Regions from separate parts of the Ferrimonas balearica DSM 9799 genome, predicted to be linked through region 3. Evidence: predicted binding sites of a transcription regulator. Region 3 holds the regulator's gene; each other region holds the start of a gene.
The links. The regulator LexA, encoded in region 3, represses DNA repair genes until DNA is damaged. The targets are predictions, from matches to a motif close to TACTGTATNNNNATACAGTA.
Positions count from the first base shown of each region.

Region 1: the regulator LexA is predicted to act here: its motif matches at 1,604-1,623, upstream of dinB (DNA polymerase IV).
Region 2: the regulator LexA is predicted to act here: its motif matches at 2,967-2,986, upstream of FBAL_RS08395 (DNA topoisomerase III).

Region 1 is NC_014541.1:988,126-992,808, reverse strand. It holds gene FBAL_RS04705 (hypothetical protein) at 1-308, opposite strand, end outside; gene dinB (DNA polymerase IV) at 526-1,596, opposite strand; gene FBAL_RS04695 (methyl-accepting chemotaxis protein) at 1,707-3,707, opposite strand; gene nqrM ((Na+)-NQR maturation NqrM) at 3,911-4,144, opposite strand; gene FBAL_RS04685 (FAD:protein FMN transferase) at 4,141-4,683, opposite strand, start outside.
Region 2 is NC_014541.1:1,849,672-1,854,354, reverse strand. It holds gene pdxY (pyridoxal kinase PdxY) at 1-80, shown strand, start outside; gene FBAL_RS08405 (SixA phosphatase family protein) at 77-526, opposite strand; gene FBAL_RS08400 (hypothetical protein) at 565-798, opposite strand; gene FBAL_RS08395 (DNA topoisomerase III) at 983-2,902, opposite strand; gene FBAL_RS08390 (LysR family transcriptional regulator) at 3,153-4,034, shown strand; gene FBAL_RS08385 (pirin family protein) at 4,019-4,683, opposite strand, start outside.
Region 3 is NC_014541.1:202,736-207,418, reverse strand. It holds partial or broken gene coxB (cytochrome c oxidase subunit II) at 1-936, opposite strand, end outside; gene FBAL_RS00955 (hypothetical protein) at 1,354-1,809, opposite strand; gene lexA (transcriptional repressor LexA) at 1,809-2,432, opposite strand; gene plsB (glycerol-3-phosphate 1-O-acyltransferase PlsB) at 2,708-4,683, shown strand, end outside.

The DNA of each region.
Region 1 (4,683 bases), 790 kb from region 3:
TTGGCCTTTTCGCAGGTTCTGACCATATCGGTGCCCTTCTCCTTACCAAAGCGCCAGAGAATGAAATCCATGGCGTTGTGATCGCTGGATTCGATCAGGCGATCCACGGTTTTGTCCTTCTGTTTCGCTTGGTAGTGATTCAGGGTACGGCAGTAGGTTTTTTCGCCAGCGTATTGGTCAAAGCGCTCCACATCACGCATCGGTTTGGCTTCATTGAACTGGAATGCCAGGGTAAACAGTACCAGGGTCACGACGCCAAGCATAAAGACTGCGGTAAAGAGTTGACGATACAGGCTACGTATTCTCATCCTGGGCCTCCTTGTGCTGCGCTTTCCGCCCCACCATTGCCTCAGGGGCTTACTCTCAGACTAGGAGTGAATCGCGAAATCCCTGTTGATCGCGATCAATAAAACCACACTCATTGAACATAACTATTCAGAAGCGACAACGAAGCAGCATCAAACGCCAAAAAAACCGACCTTTTGCGGCAGGTTTTTCCAATTTGACCTGTCCGGACATCATATGTCACTCTCCCAGACTCAGGGATAGCTGCTGCACCTTATCCTGCTCCGGCCCGGACAGGGTCACGGATAACCCCACCAACCGCACCCGACGTCCCTCGCCACGCTCAAACGCGCCCATCACCATCGCCTGCAATTGACTCAACTCCAGTACGGTGGCCTGCTGAGCCAGAGTGGTTTGCTGAAAGTCGTGGAACTTGAGCTTCACCTGAACCCCCTTAAAGGGGCGCTCCCGCAGTCGTCGCTCCAGCTCCGGCAACAACCCCTGAAGGATCTCAAAGCAGCCCTCGGCGCTGGTCAGGTCCCGCGCCAGCGTGGTCTCCACGCCAACGGACTTGCGCTCGCGGTGGGTCTGCACCGGACGGGGATCAATGCCCTGAGCCCGCTGGTGCAGCACTGGGCCAAACTTGCCAAACCAGCTGGCCAGCTGCTCCGGGGTGCAGGTTAATACGTCAGCCCCCACTTGCAGGCCGTGGCTGGCCAGACGCTCTGCGGTTTTCGGGCCAACTCCGGGGATCTTGCGCAAAGGCAGGGTGGCCGCAAACTCGGCGGTCTTACCCGGGGGGATCACAAACTGACCATTGGGCTTGTTTTCGTCGGAGGCGATCTTGGCGAGGAACTTGTTCGGGGCGATGCCGGCGGAAGCGGTCAACCCGGTTTCAGCCAGGATCTCGGCCCGGATCCGCTCGGCAATCAGGGTGGCGCTGCCTTGGCAGACGGGGCAGTCGGTCACATCCAGGTAGGCTTCATCCAGCGACAGCGGCTCGATCAGGTCGGTGTAGCGGGCGAAGATGGCGCGGATCTGCTCGGAAACGGCTTTGTAGACCGCCATCCGGCCGCGCACCAACAACAATTCCGGACAGCGGCGCTTGGCTTCACTGCTGGGCATGGCGGAGCGCACGCCAAACTGGCGCGCCTCGTAGTTGCAGGTGGCGATCACGCCACGGGAATCTGCGGCACCGCCCACCGCCAGAGGGCGGCCCCGGTACTCCGGGTTATCGCGCATCTCCACCGCCGCAAAGAAGCAATCCATATCCACATGGATGATCTTGCGGCCCTTCACCTGTTCGCTCATTACCGACAACTGTATATTTATCCAGTTTAGTAATGCTATCACAGTCGCTGGCAGGCACAAACGCAAAAGGGGCGCCCGAAGGCGCCCCTGAATCATGGCCCGGAACAGGCTCAGATCTTAAATTGATCCAACTGCACGCCAATCTCCCGTGAGGAGGAGGTCATCTCCCCTACCGCCCCCTCCAGGGCTTCAGACGCAGCGGTGGTGACATCGGAAAGCTCACGCACCCGGATCACTTTAGCGTCAATCTCCTCCGCCACCGTCGCCTGCTGGCTGATGGCGGCACTGATCTCGTGGATCTGGCCCTGGATCTCCCCTACCGCACCATTGGCCTGCGCCAGCGCCTGGCTGATCTTGCCGCTGATCTCGGCACTGGCAGAGGCCTCTTCGCAGCTGTGCTGCATCGCCTGCTGAGCCGCCTCGCTGGCTTGCTGGAGCTGTTCAATGATCTGCTGAATGTTGGCAGTGGAATCCTGGGTGCGGGATGCCAGGGTACGCACCTCATCAGCCACCACCGCAAAGCCCCGGCCCTGCTCACCGGCACGGGCCGCCTCAATGGCAGCATTCAGTGCCAGCAGGTTGGTCTGTTCGGCGATGGTGCGGATCACGTTCAGCACTTCACCGATCTGTTCGGAGTTACTGCGCAACTCCGTCACCACCGCAGCGGCACTCTGTACCTGCTGGTTCAGGCGCTGGATGCCCTGGGCTGCACTGTCCACCTCCTGCACCGCCTGGCCAACCTGGCGTTGGGCGGACTCGGCATGATCGCTGACCCGACTGGCGGCCTGAGCCATCTCATGGCTGGTCTGCGCCATTTCGGTGGTGGCGGTAGAGACCTGATCGATCTCCAGCTTCTGCTCCTCAATCGCCAGCATGGTTTGTTGCCATACCTCACCGGCGTTGGCACTGGCGGAACGAACGGAGCTGGTCATATTGGTGGTTTGGCGCACCAGTTCGTGAATGCGGCCGGCGAAGCGGTTAAAGGCGCCGCCCATGCGGCCCAGCTCGTCAATGCGGTCCATCTCGATGCGCTGACGCAGATCCGCATCGCCGTCGGCGATCTCCTCCATGGCGTGGAGCAGCTTACCGAGCTGCTTACGCAGCGGCAGCAACAGCGCCCACACCAGCAGGCTGAGCAACAGGGTAAAACCGATGCTGGCCCAAGCGGTGGACCAGGCGGCGCTGGTGACCCGCTCTGACACCACCCGCTGCGGCAGCAGCAGGCCCAGACGCCAACGAAGATGCGGATAGTCGCTCTCTACACTCTCCCACTCCACCAGCATCGGTTCACCGGACAGCTGCACCTCCGCCAATCCGCTGCCTTCCCGTGCCAGGGCCTGCGCCAGCGCAGAGAAGCCGTGGGAGTCGGCAAACTGGCCATCCACATCCTGCATCATAGAGCCGGGAGGAAAGGCCTCATTGAAGCCGGGGAAGAACACCAGTTTGCCCTGCTCAGTCACCAGGAACGCCTGGCCCTCGCCCTGATAACGCACCTCAGAAAGCAGCTGCTCGCCGATGGTGGAGATCAGGATGTCCATGCCGCCGATGCCCAGGAAGCGGCCATTCTCATACAGCGGCAACTTAACGGTGGCGGAGATGGAGCCATCATTGGCGTCGACCGCCGGGTCACCGACAAACAGGCGGTTTTGCGCCTTGGCTTCGCCCCACCAGGGGCGCTTGGCGGTGTAGTAGTTGGGGTCGTCTTCGTAACGACCGTTCAGATCGAAGTATTCGTGGGTATTCTCGCTGCCAAAGAAGATGCTCTTGATGCTGGCATCCGTGTTGGAGAAGTGGCGGAAGTAACGCACCACATCGGCGTAGTCCGCGTCACCGGCCAGGTCGCCACCGCGTTGATCGTAGTCGCGGAAGAAGTCGATCACCTGCGGGTTGGCGAAAATGCTGTGGATCACCTGACCGCGGGCTTCAAAGAATCCGGTGATGGCAGTGCTCTGGCGTTTGACCAGTTGCCGCACCTCTGCGGTGATCTCCGCCCGGGTGTTGTCGGCACTTTGCAGGATAAGCAGCACACTGCCCAGCAACAGAATCGCGAACACACTGCCGCCGATGGCGGCGACCAGTTGTCGCGTAATGGATCGACGAAGGAACTCCATCCCCTGAATCTCCCAAACCTATTCTTGTTTTGTGTCTTGTTGTTATCGGCACCAGAGGCAACGAGTTGATAACAAAATACCGTTTAGCCCTGAAAAAACAACGGTAAGAGTCGTAAGGAGTTATGAGTAAAGCGGGGAAAAGAACGGGGCGGCCTATTGGCCGCCCCGGTGAATTCAATGGCGAATCGAGCCGAATTCAGGGATTACAGAATGCGATGCTGCGCCAGTCGCTCACGACGCTCGGCTTCGGCCGCTTCTTTGGCCATTTTCGCCTTTCGACGATCGCAGGGTTCCGGGCAGTCACACTCTTTGTCGATGCCAACGCCAGCCAGGCCGCCGCAGGAGCCACTGATCGCCTTCTTCTTAAGCAGGTAACCCACGGACATCAGGCCAAACACCAACAACATCGCACCAAAGGTGGCTAAAAAGGTACTCATGGTCTGGTCTCCCCCAAATAGGGCTTAAATGCGGAGGAGTAATGCACCTGGTACCCCTCCTGGGATTTCTCAATCAACATTACCGGCAAACCTTCCTGCTCCGCCAGTGCCAATGCCGCTTCCGTCCCCATTACGATAAACGCGGTGGCCAGGCCATCGGCGGTCATCGAGGAGGGTGCCAGCACCGTAGCTGAGGCCAAGCGGGTGTTAACCGGCTCACCACTGCGCGGGTCGATCAAGTGTGAGAAGCGACGGCCATCTTCTTCGAAAAAGTTGCGGTAGTCACCGGAGGTGGCCACCGCCATCTGGCCAGGCTCAATCACCTTGAACACTTCGCGCCCGGACTCATCCGGCTGCTCCACGGCAATGCGCCACGGCTTGTTATCGGGCTTGTGGCCCTTTAACCGCAACTCACCACCAATCTCCACCAGGAAGTTGTGGATACCACGTTGTTCCAGCACCTCGGCCACCACGTCCACCCCATAGCCCTTGGCGATGGAGGAGAGGTCGAGGTACAGGCCGGGATGGTCCTTACTGAG
Region 2 (4,683 bases), 1.6 Mb from region 3:
AGAGCCGCGAGCTGCTGCTGGTGGCCGTTCAGGACCAACTGGTGGCGCCGCAGCAAACCTTTACCGCCGAGGCGGTTTAATCCTCGCGTCGGATGGGGGTGATCTGCACCCCCATCCGCCAACTCTGCCACTCTCCCTGCCAACAGAGCAGCACCATCTCAGCGGTTTTCAATACCAGCGACTGTCCGGACAGCCGCTCTGCCAGCGCTTCCAGTCCCGGATTGTGACTCACCATCGCCACCCGGCTGAGCGAGTCCGGCAACCCATCCAGGCAACTCAGGCAGGCGTTGACGTCCCCCGGATAGAGCGCGGGTTCCAGCTGCAGCGGCGCCGCGCCGGCCAGCAACGCGGTACTGTAAGCCCGCACCGCGGGTGAGCACAGCCACAACTCCGGTTCGACCGGCAGACGGGCCCGGATCCCCAGCGCCTGCCGATACCCCCGGCCAGACAGCGGCCGATAAAGATCCGCCAGCGCTTTATGGCGCCAACTTGATTTGGCGTGACGCACCAGTAACAGCGCTTTCATGCTTACCCTCCGGCGCTTCCTGCGCCCCATATTCACGGTTACGACGGAATTTTTAGCGCGGCTGGGAACTTCCCGCCAACGCCCCAGTCATAAGCAATAAGTGAATCATCATCTCCCTGCAAATTTTGACGAGTTCGCCAGCCGCCACTTCCCTTGGCGGCTTTTTTTTGCCCGTTTCGCTGCATCCGCAAAAAATGTCCTTCGATTGGGAACTTTGTCTGAACCGCCCAGTCATACCCTGTAAGGAATTCATCATCTCCCTGCAAATTCATTGACGAATTCGTTCACCGCCCTTGGATTGGGCGGTTTTTTTTGCTCTTTTCCCAGCCCCACCCAACTCGGGCAAACAAAAAACGAAAAAAATCGCCCCGGCAGGGAACTCCTGGCCGGGGCGATTGCCTGACTATGCAAGGACATCATCATCTCCCTGCATTTATTGAATGTTGTTTCGCCATCTCACTGAGATGGCGTTTTTTTTGCCGTTTTACGACGCCGCCGCACCGGCGCTTTGCGCGCCACCGCAGGCAGGTTGCGCAGCGAAGGCGGCACCCCACCCTGCTGGGCCTGAGTGACCAAAGCCAGCAGGCGCTGGTCCAGATCCGCCATAAAGGGGGCATAGCCATACTCCCGTTCGGCAATGTCCTGCAGCTTGCGTTCCCAATGCGCCGTCATATCCGGGTAGCTGGCCTGCTCCGGCAAAGCATGAATCAAGCCCTGCCCTGATGGCGTTGAGCGCAGGGTTTTGCCCTCCCGCCGCAACAGCCCCCGTTTGCACAGCAACTCAAGAATCCCCGCCCGGGTAGCTTCGGTGCCCAGCCCATCGGTTTCCCGCAGGATCCCCTTAAGGGTGTCATCCAGCACGAACCGGGCGATCCCCGTCATCGCCTGCAGTAACGTCGCCTCGGTAAAGGCTTTTGGCGGCTCGGTCATGCAATCCTTAATCTCACCACCACGACAGGGCCACTGACTGCCCGGCGCCAGCTCCGGCAACGTGGCACGGGATTCCGCCTCCGGCTTTTTCGGCAGCAAAGCCCGCCACCCCGGCTGGCGCAACACCTTGCCCTTGGCAACAAAATGGCCACTGCCGATGGTGAACACCAGTTTCGACTCGGCGTACTGCGCCGCCGGATAGAACTGCATCAGGTATTGGCGCGCAATCAGTCCATACAGCTTCGCTTCTTTGCCGGACAGGCTGTGTGGCGCCACCGCTTTAGGGGTGGGGATGATGGCGTGGTGGGCGGTGACTTTACTGTCATTCCAGGCCCGGGAGCGACGTTTAAGGTCCGCCCCCGATACCGCGCCATCCAGCTCCGGCAAGCACCGGGCGATGGCCTGAGTCACGGCACCGGCTTCGGCGAAGTGATCTTTAGGCAGGTAACGGCAGTCGGAGCGGGGATAGGTGATCACTTTGTGTTTTTCATACAGCGACTGGGCCAGGGTCAGCACCTCCTGAGCGTTCATCCCGAACGCCTTGTTGGCGTCGATCTGCAACGCCGACAGCGAGTACGGCAGCGGCGCCGCCTGGCTGCTCTCCTTATGTTCGGAGGTCACCACCGTGGCGGGCTGTCCGGCGATCCGCGACGCCACGTTTTCCGCCAGACCGCGGGACAACAAACGGCCCTCCTCATCCAGCCAGCGCTGACACGCCTCGCTGGGCTGCCAACGCGCCCGGATCACCCCACTGTCATGCTCGATCAGCGCATCCAGCTGGTAGAACGGTTTGGCCACAAAGTTGGCGATCGCCTCATCGCGGCGTACCACCAGCCCCAGAACCGGCGTTTGCACCCGCCCGACCGACAACACCCCACGGTAGCCCGCCTGCTGCCCCAACAGGGTATAAGCGCGGGATAAGTTCATGCCATAAAGCCAGTCAGCCCGGGAACGGGCCAGCGCGGACACCGACAGTGGGGCAAATTCGCGGTTGGATTTCATCCCTTTCAGCGCACGGGTGACCGCCGCCGGGTTGAGGTCGCTGATCAGCAAACGCCGGGCCGAGTGGCGTCGGGCGTCATCCAACTTCAGATAATCCAATACCTCGTCCACCAGCAACTGCCCTTCCCGGTCCGGGTCGCCGGCGTGCACGACATCAGTGGCCTGCTTCAGCAGCTTTTTGATCACCTGCAGTTGTTTCGCGCCCCCCTTGCGGGGCTTCAGCTGCCAGTTGTCCACCCGAATGGGCAGGTCTGACAACGCCCAGCGCTGGTACCGTGCGTCATAAGCCTCCGGCTCAACCTGTTCCAGCAGGTGGCCGATGCACCAGGTCACGACGTCTCCATTGCCCACCACAATATGGCCATCGCCGTTTCGGTGGGGCTTAGGCAGCACCGCGGCAATGGCCCGGCCAAGACTCGGTTTTTCAGCAATATAGAGGCGCATGACAATCTCAACGGGAGCGGGATGGCGCTAGCGTACCCCAGCCCCGGCTCAGCTCGCAATCAAACACTGTATAAATGAACAGTCCCCGGACAATCCCCTGCCCACATGGCCAATAAATCGGCAGGCTGACAACTTGGTGTCTGACCCTGCCCCGGCCTCTGCGCCCCTCTGAGCCTTGTTCCGGAACGATTCGCAGGGCAAAATCCAAACCAATCGTTATCCTTTTGGACTTAGGCAATCGCGCACGCTTATGGTGAACCTGGATTGGCTGCAAACCTTCTGCACTCTGGTCGAAACCGGCCACTTCACCCGCACGGCGGAAAAACTGGCGATGACCCAGCCCGGCGTCAGCCAGCAGATCCGCAAGTTGGAGCAGCACTTCGGCCAGCCACTGCTGCTGCGGGAAGGCAAGTCCTTCAGCCTGACGGAAGCCGGTGACCGGGTGTATCACCAGGCGCAGCGCACCTTGTCTCAGCTGGACCGCCTGGAGCGCAGCCTGCAGGCTGACAGCGAAGTGGAGGGGCGGTGCCGCCTCGCCAGCCCGGGCAGCCTCGGCTTGCGCCTCTACCCCGGCTTGCTGGACCTGCAGGTCCGCCATCCGGGCCTTCAGGTGGAGTTTGCCTTCGCCCCCAACGACAGCATTGAGAAGCAGCTGGCCGCAAGGCAGCTCGACCTTGGTTTGATCACCCGGCCGGCCCGACTGCCGGAGCTGTCCAGCCAGAGCTTTGCCGATGAACCCTTGTATCTGGTCACCCCCGCCTCAGTCACGCAGCCGGACTGGGCCACGCTGGAGCAACTCGGCTACATCGACCACCCGGATGGGTCGCACCACGCCGGTTTGTTGCTCAGTGCCAACTTCAGCCAGTTCGAACAGATTGACCAGCTGCCACGACGGGGATTTTCCAACCAGATCGGCCTGATTCTGGAGCCGGTTGCCCGGGGTTTGGGGTTTACCGTATTACCCGCTTACGCGGTTGCCGCCTTCGCCCAACCGGAGCGGATCCGGGCGCACGCGCTGGACAACCCGGTCAGTGAGACGGTCTATCTGGTTAAACGTCGCTATCAGGCCCTGCCCAAACGGTTCAGCCTGATCACCGACACCATGGCGGCCCTGCTTCAGGCGGTCAACTGACCGCTTTGGTAATCGGCAATCGCCTGCTCAATCTCCGCCATGGAGTTCATCACAAACGGTCCCCAATGCACCACAGGCTCACCAATGGGCTGGCCCGCCAGCACCAACAACCCGGCCTGTTCCCCTTCGGGCACACCGAAGGCCAGGGTGTCGCCAGCGCCGAAATAGAGCATCTGGTCCGCCTCAATGCGGCGTCCATCCAGCTCAATCGCTCCCTGATAGAGATAGGTCACCAGGTTGTAGTGAGCTGGCACAGCCAGCGACACATCAGAGCGGGCCTGCAGGTCACCCACCAGCATCGGGACAGCCGGGGCGGTCAGCGGCCCGGTCTGGCCCGCCAGTTCACCACTGATTAAGCGGAAGGTGCTGTGTGGGGCCAGCGCCACCAGCGGAATCACGTCAGACTGGAAATCCCGGTAATCGGCGGCCTGCATCTTCTTGGCTCTGGGCAGGTTGATCCAGATCTGGAAGCCATGCAGCCGACCATCGGTCATGATCGGCATCTCCGAATGGATCACCCCACGGCCCGCGCTCATCCACTGGGCGCCCCCGTCTCTCAACTCCCCCACATTGCCAAGGTGGTCCTGGTGGCGGAAGTGGCCATTAAGCATATAGGTCAGGGTCTCAATACCGCGATGGGGATGGGGCG
Region 3 (4,683 bases):
GCCGTGCACCACAATGTCGACGTGGGCATCAACAGGGCCGGTGGCAACCGGGCTGCCACTGATGGCGGGGAAGACCCCCTGCAGGCCCATGCCATTGGGCTGATGGCAGGCGGCACAACGGCCGTTGTAGACCTGCTCCCCCAGGGCCATGGATTCCTCCAGAGTCAGGGTCTGGGCCAGGGAGTCCTGCTCCGCCTGAGCGGCCGCGGCGCTGGCCTGCTCCTGCTCTGCCAGCCACTGGTCAAACTCCGCTTCCGGCAGCACCTCTACCACCACCGGCATAAAGCCGTGGTCTTTGCCGCACAGCTCGGCGCACTGGCCACGGTAGGTACCGGGCTCATCCACCTTGGTCCAGGCCTCATTGATAAAGCCCGGGTTGGCGTCCTTCTTCACCGCAAACGCCGGCACCCACCAGGAGTGGATAACGTCGTCGGAGGTCAGCAGGAAACGCACTTTGCGGTTGGCAGGGATCACCAGGGGTTTGTCCACCTCCAGCAGGTAGTTTTCGCCCTTGGCTTCCGCGTTGGCGATCTGGTCAGCCGGGGTAGAAAGCAGGCTGTAGAACTCCACCTCATGGTTGAAGTACTTGTAGTGCCACTTCCACTGCGACCCGGTGACCTGGATGGTCAGATCCGCATCGGAGGGATCCTCCATCGCAATCAGGGTGCTGGTGGCGGGCACAGCCATGCCGATGAGGATCAGGAACGGAATCACCGTCCACAGGATCTCCACCTTGGTGCTTTCATGGAAATGCGCGGGTACCGCGCCTTTGGATTTGCGATGGCGGATCAGGGCCCAAATCATCACCCCGAAAACCACCGCCGCAATGGCGCAGCAGATGTAGAAAATGGTCATGTGCAGGCCGTAGACCTGCTGGCTGATCTCGGTCACTCCGGGCGTCATGTTCCAGAGCGAGGGATCCGCCATTGATGGCATCGCCACCAGAGTGGCCAAGCCACCCAACAGCTTGTACTTCACAAACGTTCTCCTCTGACTATTGCTTTCGCAATGTCCAGAGAAGAGCCATCACAGCACGGCTTTGCTCCATGTCAGCTCCCCTCCCCAAAAGGGCTCGGGCATACGCTTTCACTGCAAACGTAACGGCTGCCTTGCGGCCAGTGACACCAGTAAATTGTGATTATTCAGGCGCCAATATCACTCAACTTACAAGCAGACTTGACCTTGATCAAGATCACAAATCAATGAGCCAAAAGAGAAAGATCCATTCCCTCGTGCCACATCAGCGGGTAGTTCAAGGTGGGAATTTCGTCCAGTGGCAAGAGCGATTAGGGGGTAAAACAACAACGCCACCGGAATCGGTGGCGTTGCGGGCAGTCGCGGCAAGGGCGGGCATTAATGCAGGGCGCTGGGGATCTCCAACGGCGAACCCTGGCCCACTTCAAACAGGAAGGCGGGACAGTGGGCACGACGCGATACCAGCTCGAGTCGGCGGCGATCCCGGGCATCCAGCTGGGGCACCCAGGCCAGCGCCACCGCACAGGTGGTGCCGGACACCGCCTGTTCCAGCGCCCACTGGGCAGCAACGTCATCGTCGCAGCGCACCTGAAGCACCCGGCTCAGATCGACCCCGGCATCCGCCAGCACGGTTTTCCAGTCAAATGCCGGTGGGTTAATCAACAGCAGCCAACGCGGGGCGCGGCTGTAATCCGCCAGCTGCGGGGCCAGGCGGGCCAGCGCCAAACGGCCGGCATCATCACCCTGAGGGGCAGTCTGAACCTGTTGCCAGTCGAGGCCGGGTTGTTGCCACAGACCCGGATGTTCCCGTCGCACTCCCTGCCGCGTTTTCATTACTGCCATCCTCCGTTGCGAACCACGCCAACCGCCAGGCCTTCAATGGCCAGCGCGGTGTCTTCCAGATCCACGACAATCGGCTCGTACTCCGCGTTTTCCGCGTGCAGATACACCACGTTGCCGCGACGCTCGAACCGCTTGACGGTCACTTCATCTTCACCCACCCGGGCCACAACCACCTGACCATTGCGGGCATCCTGAGTCTGGTGCACTGCCAACAGGTCGCCGTCGAGGATGCCGATCTCCTTCATGGAGTCACCGCGCACCCGCAACAGGTAGTTGGCGGACGGACGGAACAGGTTGCCATCCATCTGGTAGTGGGTTTCCACATGCTCCTGAGCCAGAATCGGCTCACCGGCGGCCACCCGGCCAATCAGCGGCAGGCCCAACTGCTCCGGCTCCGGCTCGTTGTAGAGCAGACGGATGCCGCGGGAGGTACCAGGGACAATCTCAATAAAGCCTTTACGGGCCAGCGCCTTAAGGTGCTCTTCCGCCGCGTTGGCACTCTTAAAACCCAGCTGCCGGGCAATCTCGGCCCGGGTCGGGGGCATCCCGGTGTCCTGCATATGCTGGCGAACCAGATCGAACACCTGATTCTGGCGGGGCGTAAGTGGCTTCATCGCTGGCGCGCTCCTGGGGACTGGCTAAATCCCTGTTTATTCATACAGTAGATACTGTGAGTATATACAGCATGGTGATGAATTCAACAGGTCAACGCATAAAGTTATCCCTTTGTTCTGCCGATCATCTCCGACTGGAACCCCTGGTTTCCGCTCCGGCGCAGATCTGACCACCGTAACAGAAGCACAATCGACTCTGTCAGCGCTGCCAGTTATTGGCCTTTCGGTGTACACTCTGCCCCAATTCCGTTCGTCCAGAATAAGAAGCACACTTCGTGAGTCAGAACATATTCCCGGCGTGGCAACAACCACTCCGCTGGGCTCAGAAAGCCCTGGTGACCAGCAAAGCGGTCCCACAGGACCCCATCGCTGAGCTGGATCTCGACCCAAACCGTCCGCTGGTCTACGTGCTGCCCCAGGAGTCATTCTCTGACCGTCTGGCGCTGCACGAGTGCTGCGAAAAGCTGGGCCTGCCCAGCCCGTTCGAGCCTCTGGTGATCAAGGGCGAAACCGTCAGCCGCATCATTGCGCTGGAGCCAGCCCAACTGCTGTTCAGCCAGGGTCGCACCACCGATTTCAAAGCCCGTTTCGAGCGCCTGCTGTCGCTGCACCGCGAGCACGACGACCTGGATGTCCAGGTGGTGCCGGTCAGCCTGCTGTGGGGCCGTAACCCCGGCAAAGAGGAGGAGAGCGTCAAAGCGACCCTGCTCAACAAGAAGAACCCCACCTGGCTGCGTAAGACCTTTATCCTGGCGATGCTGGGGCGGGACAACTTTATCCGCTTCTCCCGGGCCGTCTCCTTGCGCCATATGGCCGACAACCACGGCACCGACGCCACCATCGCCAACAAGCTGGCCCGGGTAGCCCGGGTGCACTTTGGCCGCCAGCGCACCGTGGCCACCGGCCCGCGCCTGCCGGATCGTCAGGCACTGTTCCACGGTCTGCTCGCCTCCGAGGTGATCAAAGACGCCATCGCTGACGAAGCCAAGAGCAAAAAGATTTCGGAAGCCAAAGCCCGCGAGCGGGCGCTGGAGTATCTGGAGGAGATCTCCGCCGATTACTCCGACAGCCTGATGCGCATCGGTGATCGGGTCCTGACCTGGCTCTGGAACAAGCTCTACAGCGGCATCAATGTGCGCGGTGCTGAGCAGATCCGCCAGCTGTCCCAGGATGGCCACGAGATCGTGTTTGTGCCCTGCCACCGCAGCCATATGGACTACCTGCTGCTGTCCTACGTGATCTATCGTCAGGGCATGGTGCCGCCGCACATCGCCGCCGGGGTAAACCTTAACTTCTGGCCCGCCGGCCCGATCTTCCGTCGTGGCGGCGCGTTCTTTATCCGTCGCTCCTTTAAGGGCAACAAGCTCTACTCAGCGGTGTTCCGCGAGTACCTCGATCAGCTGTTTAAACGCGGCTACTCGGTAGAGTACTTCTGCGAAGGCGGGCGTTCTCGTACCGGCCGTCTGCTGCCGCCGAAAACCGGCATGATCGCCATGACCGTCAACAGCGTGCTGCGTGGTCTGGAGCGTCCGGTGACGCTGGTGCCGGTTTACCTGGGCTACGACCACGTGATGGAGGTGTCCACCTATCACAAGGAGCTGGCCGGTAAGAAGAAACAGAAAGAGAGCGCCTGGCAGGTGTTCTCCGCCATCCGTAACCTCAAGGATTACGGCCAGGGCTACGTGAACTTTGGTGCCCCCATCACCGTGCACCAATTCCTGAACGAGCATGCCCCGAGCTGGCGCACCGACACCGCCGACGGCGACTTGAAGCACGGCTGGATGACCCCCACCGTGAACAAGCTGGCCAACCAGTTGATGACCCGCATCAACGACGCGGCCGCCGCCTCCGCAATGACCCTGACCACCTCCATCCTGCTGGCCACTGAGCAGCACGCCATGCCGCGCCGGGCGCTGGAGAAGCAACTCGACTTCTACCTCGACCTGCTGCGGGCGGTGCCCTACACCCCGCTGGCCACCGCGCCGGAGGGGGATGGTGAGGCGGTGTTGAAGCAGGTGCTGGACCTCAACAAATTCGATGTCAGCGAAGACGCCATGGGTGAGATCGTTTCCATCCATGAGGGCAACGCCGTCACCATGACCTACTACCGCAACAACACTCTGCACCTGCTGGTGCTGCCTGGCCTGATGGCCAGCCTGTTGCTGCGCAAAGGCTGTATGACCCGCGACGCCATCCTGGATGAGATCCGCGCCCTCTACCCGCTGCTTGAGGCTGAGCTGTTTATGGGTCT